2 regions of the Paenibacillus sp. FSL M8-0142 genome follow, and region 2 is predicted to be linked to the other one. Evidence: predicted binding sites of a transcription regulator. Region 2 holds the regulator's gene; the other holds the start of a gene.
The links. The regulator CtsR, encoded in region 2, represses protease genes until heat stress. The targets are predictions, from matches to a motif close to ATGGTCAATAAAGGTCAAACA.

Region 1 (7,350 bases), 970 kb from region 2:
TCGTCGGTAACGACGATATCTTCAGGCAGGTAGAAATTCTTGCCGAGCTGCTTCGCTTTCTCGATGAATCCGAGCGCGGCATCCAGCTTCTCTTTATCCAGCAGAGATTGGCCGATTTCATGCCCTTGCGCCTTCAGGAAGGTATACGTCAATCCACCGCCGATGATCACGTTGTCGGCAATGTTCAGCAGGTTGTCGATGACATCGATTTTGTCCTTAACCTTCGAGCCGCCGATAATCGCCGTGAACGGACGATCCGGATTCGAGAGGGCTTTGCCGAGAACGGACAGCTCCTTCTCCATCAAGAGGCCGGATACGGCTGGAAGATGATGAGCAATACCTTCAGTAGATGCATGCGCACGGTGTGCTGCGCCAAACGCGTCGTTCACGAACAGATCGGCAAGCTCTGCGAACTGCTTCGCCAGCTCCGGATCATTCTTCTCTTCACCTGGATAAAAACGAACATTTTCAAGCACCAGCACGTCGCCGTTTTGCAGCTTTTCGACCTGCGCTTTTACCGCTTCCCCTACAGCTTCGTCCGCTTTTGCTACCGGCTTGCCCAGCAGCTCGGACAGACGCTCGCTCGCAGGATTCAGACGCAGCGATTCGACAACCTCGCCTTTCGGACGGCCCAAATGGCTCGCCAGGATGACCTTGGCGCCCCGCTCCACCAAATATTGAATCGTCGGCAAAGTTTCGCGAATCCGAGTGTCGTCTGTAATTTTACCATCTTCGAGCGGTACATTGAAATCGACGCGGACAAACACCCGTTTGCCGCTTACTTCTACGTCACGTACACTTTTCTTGTTCATCTCCACGTTCCTCCTAACAAAATGTTCTCCCTCGCCGGGCAGCATGCCGCTGCTCTCGTTTCTCTCTCTAATCGCCCGCCAGAGCCGGCTTCTCTCGCTACTTCCCAGTACTCTGGCATGAAAACAGGTTAAAACCATGAACCAAAGAGGAGGCCCGTAAACGGAACTCCTCTTCGATTGGTTGGCTGGATCAATTACAGACCTTTGCTTGCGATGTAAGCAGCGAGGTCAACGACACGGTTGGAATAGCCCCACTCGTTGTCATACCAGGAAACAACTTTAACCATGTTGTCGCCAACAACCATTGTGGAGAGCGCGTCGATCGTGGAAGAAGCAGGATCGCCATTGTAGTCGCTCGATACGAGCGGCTCGTCGGAGTAGTTCAGGATGCCTTTCAATGGACCCTCAGCAGCTGCTTTCAGCGCTGCGTTAACTTCTTCTTGCGTAACGTTCTTGGACAGCTCAACAACGAGGTCCGTTACGGAAACGTTCTTCGTAGGTACGCGCATTGCCATACCGTTCAGCTTGCCTTTCAATTGCGGCAGAACCAGGCTAACCGCTTTAGCAGCACCTGTTGTGGAAGGAATGATGTTCTCAGCAGCTGCACGAGCACGACGCAGGTCTTTGTGCGGAAGGTCAAGCACTTGCTGGTCGTTCGTGTAGGAGTGAACGGTAGTCATCATACCTTTCACGATGCCGAACTTCTCGTCGAGAACTTTAGCGAATGGAGCCAAGCAGTTGGTTGTACAAGAAGCGTTGGAGATGATGGTGTGGTTAGCAGCATCGTATTTCTCTTCGTTAACGCCCATAACGATAGTGATATCCTCGTCCGTAGCTGGAGCGGAGATAATAACTTTCTTAGCGCCGCCTTTCAGGTGAGCGGAAGCTTTCTCTTTCGCTGTGAAGATACCCGTGGACTCAACAACGATTTCTACGCCGTACTCAGCCCAAGGCAATGCTTCAGGGTTGCGCTCAGCAAATACTTTGATCTCACGGCCGTTTACAACCAGTGCGCCTTCTTTAGCTTCAACGGTTGCATTCAGTCTTCCGTGAGTCGTGTCATATTTCAAAAGGTGAGCCAGCGTGCTTACGTCCGTCAAATCGTTGATTGCAACGATTTCTACTTCGCTGTTGTTCAGCGCAGCACGGAACACGTTGCGTCCAATACGTCCAAAACCGTTAATACCTACTTTAACCATGAGTAGTTCCCTCCATATTTGTAAAATTAATATATTCAAGACCGGCCGTTAAGCCGATCAAGACAACGGGATAAAGAATAACGAGGCCTTGCACCTGTATGCTTGCCGGACCGTAAGGTTACGATGCCGCTGCATCGATCTCCTTCTCTACCTCCAGCGCAGCCGCCTCATCCGTAACGAGGATATCCTCGTGCCCGAATTTCAGCACGGCATGAATCGCTTTGCCTTTGCTTCGGCCGCCGGCAATGCCAATGATCGTCTCCGTCTGCATGATGTCTTCCAGCCGGAGCCCGAGAGTCAGCATCTTGTGGACAACCGCGCCTTCCTCGCTGAAGTAGTATCCGAAGGATTCGGCAATCGCCCCATCCTGCTGGAGGCTACGGATCGAGTCCTCGTCCAGCTTGCGTCTTCTGGCCATTTCCATCGCGTCGCCGATCCCGTGGATAATGATCCGGGAACGTCGGATGACATCCACAATCTCCTGGATGTGCTGATCCTGCACTAGGGATTGATAGGCATCCTCGCTAAGGAGATCAGGCACGTGCAGCAGACGATATTCGGCACCCACGCGCTTCGCCATCTTGGAAGCAATTGTGTTGGCCTGAATTTCCATGCTCTCTCCGAGACCGCCGCGTGCGGGCACAAACCATGTGCCTTTCAGAGGCCCTGCCGCAAGCGGTGACATCTGCTCCGCGACTTCGGCGAGCGTGGATCCACCCGTGACGGCGATCGTATCGCCGTTCTCGACGAAGCTTAGCAGTGTTCTTGCTCCGGCACGTCCGAGCTCGCGCTTCACTTCCGGAGAGGATTCACTGTCACCGGGAATGACGACAACCTTGCGGAGTCCGTAGGCCTTCTTGATCTTCTCCTCAAGCTCGACCAGCCCGAACAAATCCTTCATGAGCGGCTCCAGTTCTTCGAGGAGACACAGTCCTGCATGGCTGATCCGCATACCGAGCGTCTCAATCTCGATCAGTCCCTGCGCTTTCAGAAGATCGGTTTCAGCCCGCAGAACCCGTTCCGTCATCGATAAGGATGACGCCAGCGTTCGTCGGCCGACCAGCCCGGACAGCTTGATCTGATGGAGGATCGTGTACCTTCGTTTAAAGGTGTCCATCAAATCGGGCAGAAGCTGCTCTTGTATTTCTAATAGGTTACGCATGCATTCCACTCCTGCAAACTTTCGTCTCGGCTCTTCTATCGGTTGGACGTAAAATGTCCCGGGATAACCTTTTAAGTCCCACCCCTATTCTAACCAATAATGATGCAGGTTGCAAGTGTCCGAACGTATATTTCTCTGCAACCATCATTCTTATACATTATGGCCAAATCGAAACCTCTCTATATATCAAAACAATGTTTTATCCGCTCTTGTGTTTTTCTATTAGATAGGGTATAATCATCTTCGTTGCTGATTTTTTATATGCGCCCGTGGTCCAATGGATATGACGTAGGCCTCCGGAGCCTGAGATCGAGGTTCGATTCCTCGCGGGCGCGCCATCTTTAAATTTTCTCATATATGAATTACCCGAAAGTGCCCATGACGGCTCTTTTTTTTACCCAATAGTTTGACTATCTTTGACTTTTTGATTAAAATTGTTTATCATGTGGGTAATACGGTAACAGTATTTATTAGTGATGCACTTAATGAGGAGGTTTTTCACGTGAGTTTTATACCTATGGTCGTTGAACAAAGCAACCGCGGCGAGCGGGCATACGACATCTATTCCAGATTGCTGAAAGACCGCATAATCTTCCTCGGCTCCGACGTCAATGACGTGGTCGCCAATTCCATCATTGCCCAAATGCTGTTCTTGTCGGCAGAGGATCCGGAGAAGGATATTCACCTTTACATCAATAGCCCTGGCGGTTCGATCACCGCGGGGATGGCAATATTCGATACGATGCAATTCATCAAGCCGGACGTCTCGACCATCTGTGTCGGTATGGCCGCCTCCATGGGTGCATTCCTGCTGAATGCAGGCGCTAAGGGCAAGCGCTACGCGCTGCCGAACAGCGAAATCATGATCCACCAGCCGCTTGGCGGCGCACAAGGTCAAGCAACGGATATCGAAATCCGGGCACGCCGCATTCTGAAGATGCGCGACAAGCTGAACCGTATTCTTGCCGAGCGCACCGGCCAACCGCTGGAGCGGATCGAGAAGGATACCGACCGCGACTACTTCATGACGGCTGAAGAAGCCAAAGAATACGGTCTCGTCGACCAAGTGTTGGAGAAGACGCCTTCGCAAGGACTATAAGAAGCAATACATGCAAAAGGCATGCACACGTAAAGGTGCATGCCTTTTTTATGTCAGCATAGAACATATTGACCAACCCAGCCCTCCATGGTTATTTCTGGTATCATTGTATTGTTGATTCCTATATACAGGGAGGTCCTTATGATCGGTTCAAAAATATCCTTTGTTTTCATGCTCGTGCTCATCCATCTTCCGTTTCTGATCATGAACCTGGAGCGAGCCGTTACCGGCGCCGATCCGCATGCGATACATGGAGTTGCCTCCATTGTTCTTGTCCTTCTGCTTCTGTTCTCCGGTTTTGTGATGGGGTATACCAATCAGACATTCTACCCCCGCTGGTTCTCGGCTTATTGGCTCGTCGGCGTGTTCTTCATGGTCGTCGGCTACTTGCTGAAGCTCTACGTCATTCTCGTTCCATTCGTCCTTCTGTACGCCGTTCCCCTTTACGGGCTCGTCCACTACACCGGTCACTCGGAGGAGACTGTTTATCCGCTTGTCCATGCGGTCGTTGCTTGGGGAGCCGGTCTTGTTGGTTACGGAATTGGACATTTCCGCTTCAGACGAAGGGCTCCCGAACAAACAACATGAGATTCTATCGGATCTCTTCAGGATGGATTCCTAATTGGTTCATGAGCTTGTAAATGCCCAGATCCGTCTCATTAGCTATACCCAACTGTGATGTAGAACCCGCCGCCATGCCCTACGCATGAAAAAATCCCTTGGCCGCTAGGCCTGAAGTTAACCTCAGGCTGCCATCCAAGGGATTTCTGATTGCATTCCGGCACATTGTTGCATCTTTACAGCACAGTGTATCAAACGGTCACAGGCCTCGCGCCCCCTAGGATTCAGTTATCCCATGGTTCAGAACCTGCGGTTCCCATCCTTATTTCCATTCCTTCAGCTTCAATTCAAATTCAGGGAAGCCGTAGGCATAAGCCGTGTATTCATACAGCTGGAAGTACAGGACCACGGCGTTATCCTTCAGATAGAATTCCGCATCTTCCGGAACTCCTTCAAATCCGCCAAGGTAGCCCCCGCCCTTCTTCAACTCGCTCAAGACGCGGTTGTCGAGCTTCTTCTTCTTGCCCTTCAGGTCGATGAAATCGCCAAGCTTCAGCAGCTTTCCATCCTTCAGGGAGAACGTGAAGCTGTTCTTGAAGGTCATGCCGTGCGCGCCGCCGAGATAGGAATAATCATGCGCCGTAACACTCAGCAAGCCGTCCTTGTTGTAGTGGACCACAAAATTGCCTTCGAAGGCATAAGGGAAGCTGTCTTCACCCGGAGGAAGCTCCTTGATGCTTTCCTCTGCGCGGGCGATCACGCTTTCCGCATGCTTTTTCAATACGCTGTTGATTTGAGTTTGGGCCTCGCCATTGCTTAAGCCGCTGACAACCGGATAACTCACAGCAGCTTCCACGCCCTGGATCGTCTTCTTCAACGTTTCCGATTTGATCGTTAGATCGCTCTGCTTCTTCGTCAAGCTGAGCGTCTTCGAGGACGGACTCCATTGTCCCTGGATCCCTAAGTATTCGCTGACCGTCTTGAACGGCAGATAGAGCCGTCCGTTGAGGATTTGACCCCCAGGCTCTCCGGCATAGAGGCCGTTGACCAACAAGCCGATTTCCTTCGAATCATACACAACGGCACTTAGTTGATGATAGCCGGCGTTCAGGGTATACGTACGGTTTTTCGAATCATATTTCAGGGGCATTCCCGCCGCATCCCGGAGTACGGTTGCAGGGATATAAGTAACTCCGTGCAGAAGGACTCCCTTCTGGGATAGGGTCTTGCCGTTCCATTTCAATGTCACTTCATTCTTCTTCGCTACGTTGTGGCTGGCGGAAACAGAGGGCTTCGAGGGGCTTGCATCGATGACCTGTCCGTTCAAGCCAAGACTTCCGAGCAGGACGCCAGTTGCAATAATTGTTGCGCATACGCGAAATTTGGAATTCATATTAGTTCCACCTTTTCCAATTTAAGTTGCCATAGTTGTTTATTACCCTCATTCATTATAAAAAATCCGGACCACCGTTTGGTAACAAGTGAATGACAATTTTGATTCCATGCTATAGGAACTACATGAAGAATATAGTCTTATAGTCTTATTTCCCCATATTTGACCAAAACTTATGAACGGGCTGCTTCCTTCACCTGATCGATCTGCGAACCGTATCTCTTTATAGTGTCTTACCACTTCAGCTGGTTCTATAACATTCAAAATCTTTGGCATATCTCATAGACCGCTGCTCCTCCGTCATGATCCCCATTCCAATAAAAAAAGCCCTGCCCCTATGGGCAAGGCTTATAAAAAAGGTGCTAAAGCACCAATTCTCTATCGTCCGCTCTTCAGCTCGGTCCACAAGCGATCATAGATCTGGAGAGCTTCTCCGACGTTATCGAGCCATTCCGTGCGGCCCAGCTCCTCGTCGGTCAAGTTGATCATGGTGTTGCTGCGATAGTCCTCGCTGTGGAATTCCATCGCTTTCGTATTCGGATTGCTGTATCCGATATATTCGTAGTTCTTCGCGCTGACTTCAGGCTCCAGCATGAAATTGATAAATTTCTCCGCCAGCTCCTTGTTCTTCGCGCCCTTCGGAATTGCATAGTTATCCGAGAAGATCGTTGCGCCCTCCTCCGGCACCACATACGCCACATCCGGATTTTCTTCCGCGATGAATGCAGCGTCACCGGACCATACCGTTGCAATCCAGCCTTCCTCTTGAATCATCTTCTGCTTGATGTTATCCGTGTCGAAGGCAAGGACGTTCGGCAGCAGCGTCTTAAGGTCCAGGGCCGCAGCGTTAATCTCGGCTTCATCCGTCGTGCTGTTGGATTTCCCTTGCTTCTTCAGCGCCATGCCGATCATTTCACGGTTGTCGTCCAGAAGCAGCACTTTGCCCTTGTATTCCGGATTCCACAAATCTTCCCAGCTGTTGATCTCATCCTTCACGTACTTCTTGTTGTAAGCAATCCCCGTCACACCGGACGTGTAGACGATGGAGTACTTGTTCCCCGGGTCAAAAGAAGGGTTCTTAAACGTCTCCGAAATATTGACGAAGTTCGGGATATTGTTCATGT
Region 2 (7,350 bases):
GCGCCGTTCAAGGGCAGCATCCTTCTCAATATATTTGCGGTATTCATCCAGCGTCGTCGCCCCGATGCACTGCAGCTCGCCGCGCGCCAGAGACGGCTTCAGAATGTTGGAAGCGTCGATCGCGCCTTCCGCACCGCCTGCACCGATCAGCGTATGCAGCTCGTCGATGAACAGGATGATGTTGCCCGCTTGGCGGATCTCATCCATAATCTTCTTCAGCCGGTCTTCAAACTCGCCGCGGTATTTCGTGCCGGCCACGACCGAGCCCATGTCGAGGGTCATGACCCGCTTATCGCGGAGCGTTTCCGGAATTTCATTATTGATAATGCGCTGAGCCAAGCCCTCGGCGATGGCCGTCTTACCGACCCCTGGTTCCCCAATCAAAACCGGGTTGTTCTTCGTGCGGCGGCTCAGCACCTGAATGACGCGCTCAATCTCTTTGCTTCGGCCGATGACCGGATCCAGGTTGCCTTCCTTGGCAATCGCGGTCAAATCGCGGGCCAAGCTGTCCAGCGTAGGCGTGCTTACGTTTTGCGGCGTGCCGTGGTGGCTCGATACCGCCTCGCTGCTGCCGAGCAGCTGCAGCACCTGCTGGCGCGCCTTGTTCAGGCTGATGCCCAGATTGTTCAGCACGCGTGCTGCCACGCCTTCGCCCTCGCGAATCAATCCAAGCAAAATATGTTCTGTTCCAACGTAGGTGTGCCCCAGCTTGCGGGCTTCATCCATGGAAAGCTCAATAACCTTCTTCGCCCGCGGCGTGTAGGCAATATTGGTTGGCTGCTCTTGGCCGCGTCCGATCAAGGTCTCTACTTCGTCTTGGATTTTCTCAAGACCAAGCCCGAGGCCGATCAGCGCTTTAGCCGCAATGCCGTCTCCTTCGCGGATGAGTCCGAGTAAAATATGCTCTGTTCCGATATTGTTATGTCCCAGACGCACGGCTTCTTCTTGAGCCAATGCAAGCACCTTCTGAGCACGTTCCGTAAATCTGCCAAACATCATAATATTGCACCTCCACGTTTCATGTATATTTACCCTCACGAATTTCGGTGTATCGCCGCCCCGAAGGGTCGCGATGCTGCCCGATTCGCCTATTAAAAGAAACAACGGTTATATTCCATTAACCGAACCCTGGCATTTTTATCCCGGGTCAAGAAATATTCTTCCTGAAAGCTCTAGATTCCTGTCTCTTAATCAAAAGTTCATCTACGGCTTCGCAGCCAGCGTTTCCCTGATGAGCTTGGCTCTGTACATATCGCGTTCCGAAGGATTCATGCTCTCCCCGAACGTCTTTTGCAGGAAGCCCGGCTGCGTCTTCACATTAAGCTCATTCATCACCGAGCTGGCCGGACCTTCGAGCAATCCCAGATCCACACCGAGACGGACATCGGACAGCCGCTGCGCCGCTTCCTTGGAATCCATAACCGCCGCGTAGGACAGTATGCCATAGGAGCGCATCACCCGGTCCGTGATCCGCAGCTTGGATTCATTAAGAAGACGCTGTCTGGCGTTCTTCTCATGCTCAATGATCTGCAGGGCGACACTGTGAAGATTTTCAATAATCTCGGCTTCGGTCTGGCCAAGCGTAATCTGGTTGGAGATCTGGAACAGATTGCCCACAGCTTCGCTGCCCTCGCCGTAAATGCCCCGAACGGTCAAGCCCACCTGAGACACGGCCGAGAGAATCCGGTTGATCTGCTGGGTCATCACCAGCGCCGGCAGATGCATCATAACCGAGGCACGGAGGCCGGTTCCGACGTTCGTCGGACAGCTGGTCAGGTATCCCCGCTTGTCATCAAAGGCATAATCGACATGCGCTTCGAAAATATCGTCCAGCGCCGTCGCCCGCTCCCAAGCTTCTCTAACCTGAAAGCCCGGATATAAACACTGTATGCGTAGATGATCCTCTTCATTGATCATGATGCTGACGGATTCGTCCTCTGTCAAAATGACAGCGCCGTTTCGGGATTCATTGGCCAGATTGGGACTGATCAGATGCTTCTCGACAAGCACCCGTTTATCCAAATCGTCAATATCGCTCAATTTGATAACATGCAGCTCCCCGAAATCGTTCAGCCGCTCCCTATCCTTGATGACGCTGATCAGGCGCTCTAGCACTTCGCTCGACTGCTGATTCGTCGCCAGCAGCGGGAAAGGAAGCTGCTGCAGATTGCGCGCCACCCTGACACGGGTGCTGATGACAATGTCGGAATCCTGACCATTCCCGCGCATCCATTCGCTCAGCGCCGTATCGGTAAACCGGTGATTAGACATCACGCATTCCTCCTAGCTAAAAGTGCATCATCATAAGTTCCTCATCCTTGGGCGATATTTCGCTCAAGCTCGCGGATCCGGTCCCGAATCTCGGCGGCCGTTTCAAACTCCTCCTGCACGATCCGGAACTGAAGCTCCTTCTTCAGCTCCTCAATCTTGCGCTTGAGCTGAATGACACCGCCGGTCCGCTTCGGCACCTTGCCGACATGGGACGTATTGCCATGCACTCGCTTGAACAGCGGATCCAGGCGATCCGAGAAATATTTATAACACGAGCTGCAGCCGAAACGGCCAAGCTTGCTGAATTGGGAATACGTCATGCCGCATTCCTCGCAGCGCAGTGTCTGCGCCGGCTTGGCTCCCGCATTCTGGCCCTTGCCGGAAGGATCCAGATCCAGGAGCCCTGACAGCAAACTGTGTATAGAAAAACCATTCGACGTCCCGGGGATCAATTCCCCTTTTTCACGGGCACAAGATTCACAAAAATGAAATTCGGTCTTCTCGCCATTCACGATTTTCGTAAAATGCAATGTCGCTGGTCGTTTACCACATTCCTGGCATATCATACTCCATGCCCTCCTTACACAGACTCACTTACCTAACAAAGCAATAAGCATGGCCTTCATGATTCTCGCACGGAGCTCATCCCGGTAAGGAAGCTTCACATTGAGGCAATCCCTCGAAATGGCGGCCCGCATCAAGCTGGCCTCTCGTTTGTTCAAGAACCTTGACTCCTCCAGCTGGTAGATCAGCCCTTCCGCGACCGTCTGGTCGATCCGGCTGCCGATCGTATGATGCAGATGCTGGTGGAGTGCGGAATGCTGGGGAAGCTCGATCCGCTGGATGCGGATATAACCGCCGCCTCCGCGCTTGCTCTCGACGAGAAAGCCCTTCTCCAGCGTAAATCTGGTGCTGATGACATAGTTGATCTGGGAAGGAACGCAGGAGAACTGCTCCGCCAGATCGTTCCGTTGAATTTCAACGGTTCCCTCCGGGCTTTCCTGCAAAATGCTCTTGAGGTATTGTTCGATAATATCAGAGATATTACGCATGGTCTGTTCATCCTCCACTGTTTGAAACGATAAGACGGATTGTGATCTTACACGTCCGCACAGAGTCATACCTTTAAATTTTAACCATAACCAAAATCAGCGAACCCTGCCCGTTGACTTTGACTTTCTTTGACTTTAATCTCATTATAGCATAACTTTAAAATTTGCCAAGGGGGGGCCACAAAATTTTCGCGCCGGTCTGTTATTCGTAGTCTGCCCATTTTTTCTCACCCTTATAGCCACAGCCCCGCAGGAATTTTGCCTCTTCGAGCGCCTTCCAAGCCTGCCCTTAATCCCCACAACGCGCGCCCGCAACTCGAGGCTATAGAAAAAAGCAGCCTGATCCCGGTTCCCCGGCCATAAGGCTGCTCTTCCCTGACTTTATTCCTTTCGAGCCTTCCCGCTGCGCCCTGTCTTTACGCGTCGTAGCTGATTAAATAATGCTGAAGCTCTGTATTGTAATAACCGATGCTGTATTCAATAATCGTCCCCGCACCGTCGTAAGAGGATCTGAGCCGCTTGAGGAGCGGCGTACCCGGACTGACGCCAAGCAGACCCGCCATCTCTTCATCCGCTACGGCCGCCAGAAAACGGTCGCGGAAATTCTCCAGCGTAATCTGGCTTTCTTCAATCCGGTCATAAAGGGAAGGGAGCTCGCCAGGCCCGAAATCCCCTCCCATATCGACAAGCGGCGAAACATAATGCGTATAGTGAATGTAGGGCTGCCCGTCCAGCAGGTACAACCGCTCGATGCGAAGGCATTTTTCGCCGAATTTTTCATACATCTCGCTATCCGGCTCGTGAAACACCCATTCGGTCTTCAGATGGCGCTTCTGAATCTGATGCCCTTCCTCGACCAGAATCTCGGTAAACAGCTTGCCCTTGGAAAGCTTCGAGAACGAGGTGTTGCGGGTTACAATCGTCCCTACCCCGCTGCGTTTCTCGACATAGCCCTCCTGGTGCAGCTCCTGAATCGCATTGCGCACGGTCATCTTGCTGACGTTGAATTCCTGCTCCAGCTGCGGTTCAGAAGGAATATGGGTTCCCAAAGGATACACCCCATGCAGGATCCGGTCCTTAATGATCTTCTTGATCTGAAGATACAGCGGACCGTTCTTACGCGTGATCGACATACGTTAGTTCACCTTACCTTTCCACATCCGACCTATGATCACCCATTGCTCGCAGAATGTCAAGCTCTCCTGCTGTCGGCGTATCTCCAGGTACCGTGTGGGCAAGCATGGCTGCCGCTGCCGCGAAATCAACGGTCTGTACAGGATCATATCCCTGCAGCAGGCCATGGATCACGCCGCTGGCATAAGCATCCCCCGCTCCGATCCGATCATAAACGGAGAAGGTCAACGTTCTCGAAAAATGAAAAGCTCCATCCTTATACAAATATCCCTTCAGGGAATGGGTATTGTCTCCATTAATATGGCGGTGGGTGCCGGAAAGGGCGGAAATGCCGTACGTCTCCGCTACCTTCGGGATCAGCTCCCCGAGCTGCTCCGCCCGGTCTTCCCGCTTCGTTTCCATTCCGAGAATATAGAGCGCATCCTTCTCATTCATGAAGACGATATCCGCAAGGGACAGCATCTCCTCATAATGCGGCTTGGCAAAAGCATAGCCATCCGCGCCCCACAGGGATGGCCGGTAGTTGCAATCGAACACCACCGTGCCGCCGTTAGCCTTCACTTCCCGGGCCAAGGCCTTCATCTGCCCCCGGACATTCTCGTTCATGGAAAGCGTGATTCCGCAAAAGTGGATCACATCGATGCTCCGGGCAATCGCCGAAAAATCATACATCGCAGGGTCCGCCGTATTAAAACTGCTCCCCAGCCGGTCCGTATAAGTGACCCGGCCGGGCCGAACGCCAAAGCCATTCTCCAAAAAATACATGCCGACGTACTTGCCGCCGCGGCTAATGAAGGAGGTGTCGATTCCCAGCTTGCGTAGGTACGCAATCGCCGCATCGCCGAGCGGGTTATCCGGCAGCGTACTGACCAAATAACCGGCATGCCCAAGCCTTCCAAGGGCCGAAGCGATATTAACGCCGGTCCCCGAGAAGGAATAGTTCAGGCTGCTCTCTTGCGCCAAGGAGGCATAGCCCGGCACCTGCAGCCGCATCATGACCTCGCCGAATGCCGCAATCACCTTAGGCATATTGATCAACCAACGCTTTTAACGTCTGATGAAGCTCCTGCACATCGCTGACAATCGTATCGCCGCTCGCCGAATCGATGATCGAGGAGTATACATGCGGGATCACCTGGCGCACGCCGGCTTCCAGCGCGATCCGGACGATCGCTTCGAAATTGTCTTTGTCGATCCCGCCCGTCGGCTCAAGGGCGAAATCCTCTTCCGCACACGCCTTGGCCACTGCCCGGTATTCCTCTTCCAGCTTCAAGCCTTGCATCGGGAAGTATTTAAGCGCATTGCCGCCCATGTCGCGTACCAGGGCAATCGCCGCCTTCACGGGAACGATCGCTTTGTCCGTACCCGCCGCACTCGCCGGCCCCGTCGAAATATTAACGTAGCCTGCCTGACCGGACGGCGAAACGAGGCTGTTGATCCAGCCGTCCTGACCGTTTAGATTGGCGCGCGTCGCGCCGACTGCCGGGAACACCTGATTGATGTGAGTTCCAGGGTAGCTCTTTACGATTTCCGCCACGACGGCCGCCTGGCGGTTGTCCCCTGCGCCTAGCCCGATCGACACGGCATCCTCAATCGCCGCGCCGTACTCCTTCATGGCGACAACCGCTTCCTGCGCGCTCGGGTAATTTTTCGACAGCACGCCGACCAGGACATGCCCTTCCGCTGCTTCAAAGACGTCTTTGGCATTCTGGATGCTGCCTGCCAGCACATTTAATGCCGTGCGGTTTTTATATAATCGTTTCTCCATGTTTGACATGTCATTTTCCCCCTGCAATCTGCTGAATTCTTGTTATGATGACCTGCAGGTCATCGCCGGCAAGCGAGCGCGGATCAATATCGAAATATCCCTGACGTACACCGTAGTCCCGGGTATATACGGCGATCTCGCCTTCCCGTAGCTGATCATTCATCGCCTTGGCGCTGATGCCCGCTGCCTGCTCATCCACTTTGACCCGTCCGCGGAAGATCGCTCGGCCGGCCTCATCCTGCACGATGGCCACGTCGATGCCCGGCAGGCTGGACAGCGTCTTAAGCTCCTCCAGCGCAGCCTTCTCCTGCGCGCTCTTATCTTCCTTCACCATATACTCATCAAGTGCCTGAAGCAAGCCGAACGTTGTCTCCTTGCCGACCTTCATGCTTCGTCCGATACCATGAAGCTGCGCCTTGACCCATTCGACGTATTGGCGTTTGCCGCCGACGATGCCGGAGGTCGGGCCTTCGATTGCTTTGGAGCCGCTGTAGATGGCCAGATCCCCGTATTTCACATACTTCTGGATATCCTCCTCAGCCGCCGCATCGACGATAAGCGGGATACCATGGGCTCTGGCGACTTCGGCCGCTTCCTCGACGGAAATCATGTTCTTCTGAACGCAGTGGTGCGACTTCACATACAAAATCGCCGCGGTGCGCTCATTAATCGCTTCCTCGATATGCTCTTTGCGTCCTTCATTGGCATACCCGACCTCGACCACCTTGCCGCCGCCCAGATAAACCATCGTTTCGACAGGTGCTCCGTACTGGACGTTATGTCCTTTGAACATGATGATCTCATTCTTCGCGATCGGCTCTTGATGGAGTCTGTCGCTCCGTCTCCGCTGGCCCTCCGTCACGATGCCCGCTACCGACAAGGCGATGCCGCTTGATGCCGAGTTCACGACGACGGCGGCTTCGGAGCCGAGAATGCGGGCGATATAATCGCCTGCCTTGTCTACCAGGTCCGCTATTTCGACGTAGCTCTGACCGCCGATCCGCATGGCTTCCATGACGGTATCCGTTGGTGCCGACACTCCGAGTATGCTCATGCGGCCGCTGGCATTGACAACTCGCTTGAGTCCGTATTTAGCATGCAGTGAATGATCCATTGACTACCACT

Region 1: clpP (ATP-dependent Clp endopeptidase proteolytic subunit ClpP) is a predicted target of CtsR. The motif match lies at 3,577-3,597, and genes of this name have one in related genera.

The regions. Positions count from the first base shown of each region.
Region 1 is NZ_CP152008.1:6,435,959-6,443,308, forward strand. It holds gene NSQ46_RS29005 (phosphoglycerate kinase) at 1-812, opposite strand, end outside; gene gap (type I glyceraldehyde-3-phosphate dehydrogenase) at 1,007-2,011, opposite strand; gene NSQ46_RS29015 (sugar-binding domain-containing protein) at 2,130-3,173, opposite strand; tRNA gene NSQ46_RS29020 (tRNA-Arg) at 3,437-3,511, shown strand; gene clpP (ATP-dependent Clp endopeptidase proteolytic subunit ClpP) at 3,676-4,272, shown strand; gene NSQ46_RS29030 (hypothetical protein) at 4,414-4,860, shown strand; gene NSQ46_RS29035 (DUF4163 domain-containing protein) at 5,156-6,226, opposite strand; gene NSQ46_RS29040 (spermidine/putrescine ABC transporter substrate-binding protein) at 6,605-7,350, opposite strand, start outside.
Region 2 is NZ_CP152008.1:681,599-688,948, reverse strand. It holds gene clpC (ATP-dependent protease ATP-binding subunit ClpC) at 1-999, opposite strand, end outside; gene NSQ46_RS02885 (protein arginine kinase) at 1,204-2,271, opposite strand; gene NSQ46_RS02880 (UvrB/UvrC motif-containing protein) at 2,313-2,837, opposite strand; gene NSQ46_RS02875 (CtsR family transcriptional regulator) at 2,862-3,323, opposite strand; gene NSQ46_RS02870 (GntR family transcriptional regulator) at 3,740-4,456, opposite strand; gene NSQ46_RS02865 (sugar kinase) at 4,470-5,486, opposite strand; gene NSQ46_RS02860 (KDGP aldolase family protein) at 5,479-6,234, opposite strand; gene NSQ46_RS02855 (DgaE family pyridoxal phosphate-dependent ammonia lyase) at 6,236-7,339, opposite strand; gene NSQ46_RS02850 (amidohydrolase/deacetylase family metallohydrolase) at 7,317-7,350, opposite strand, start outside.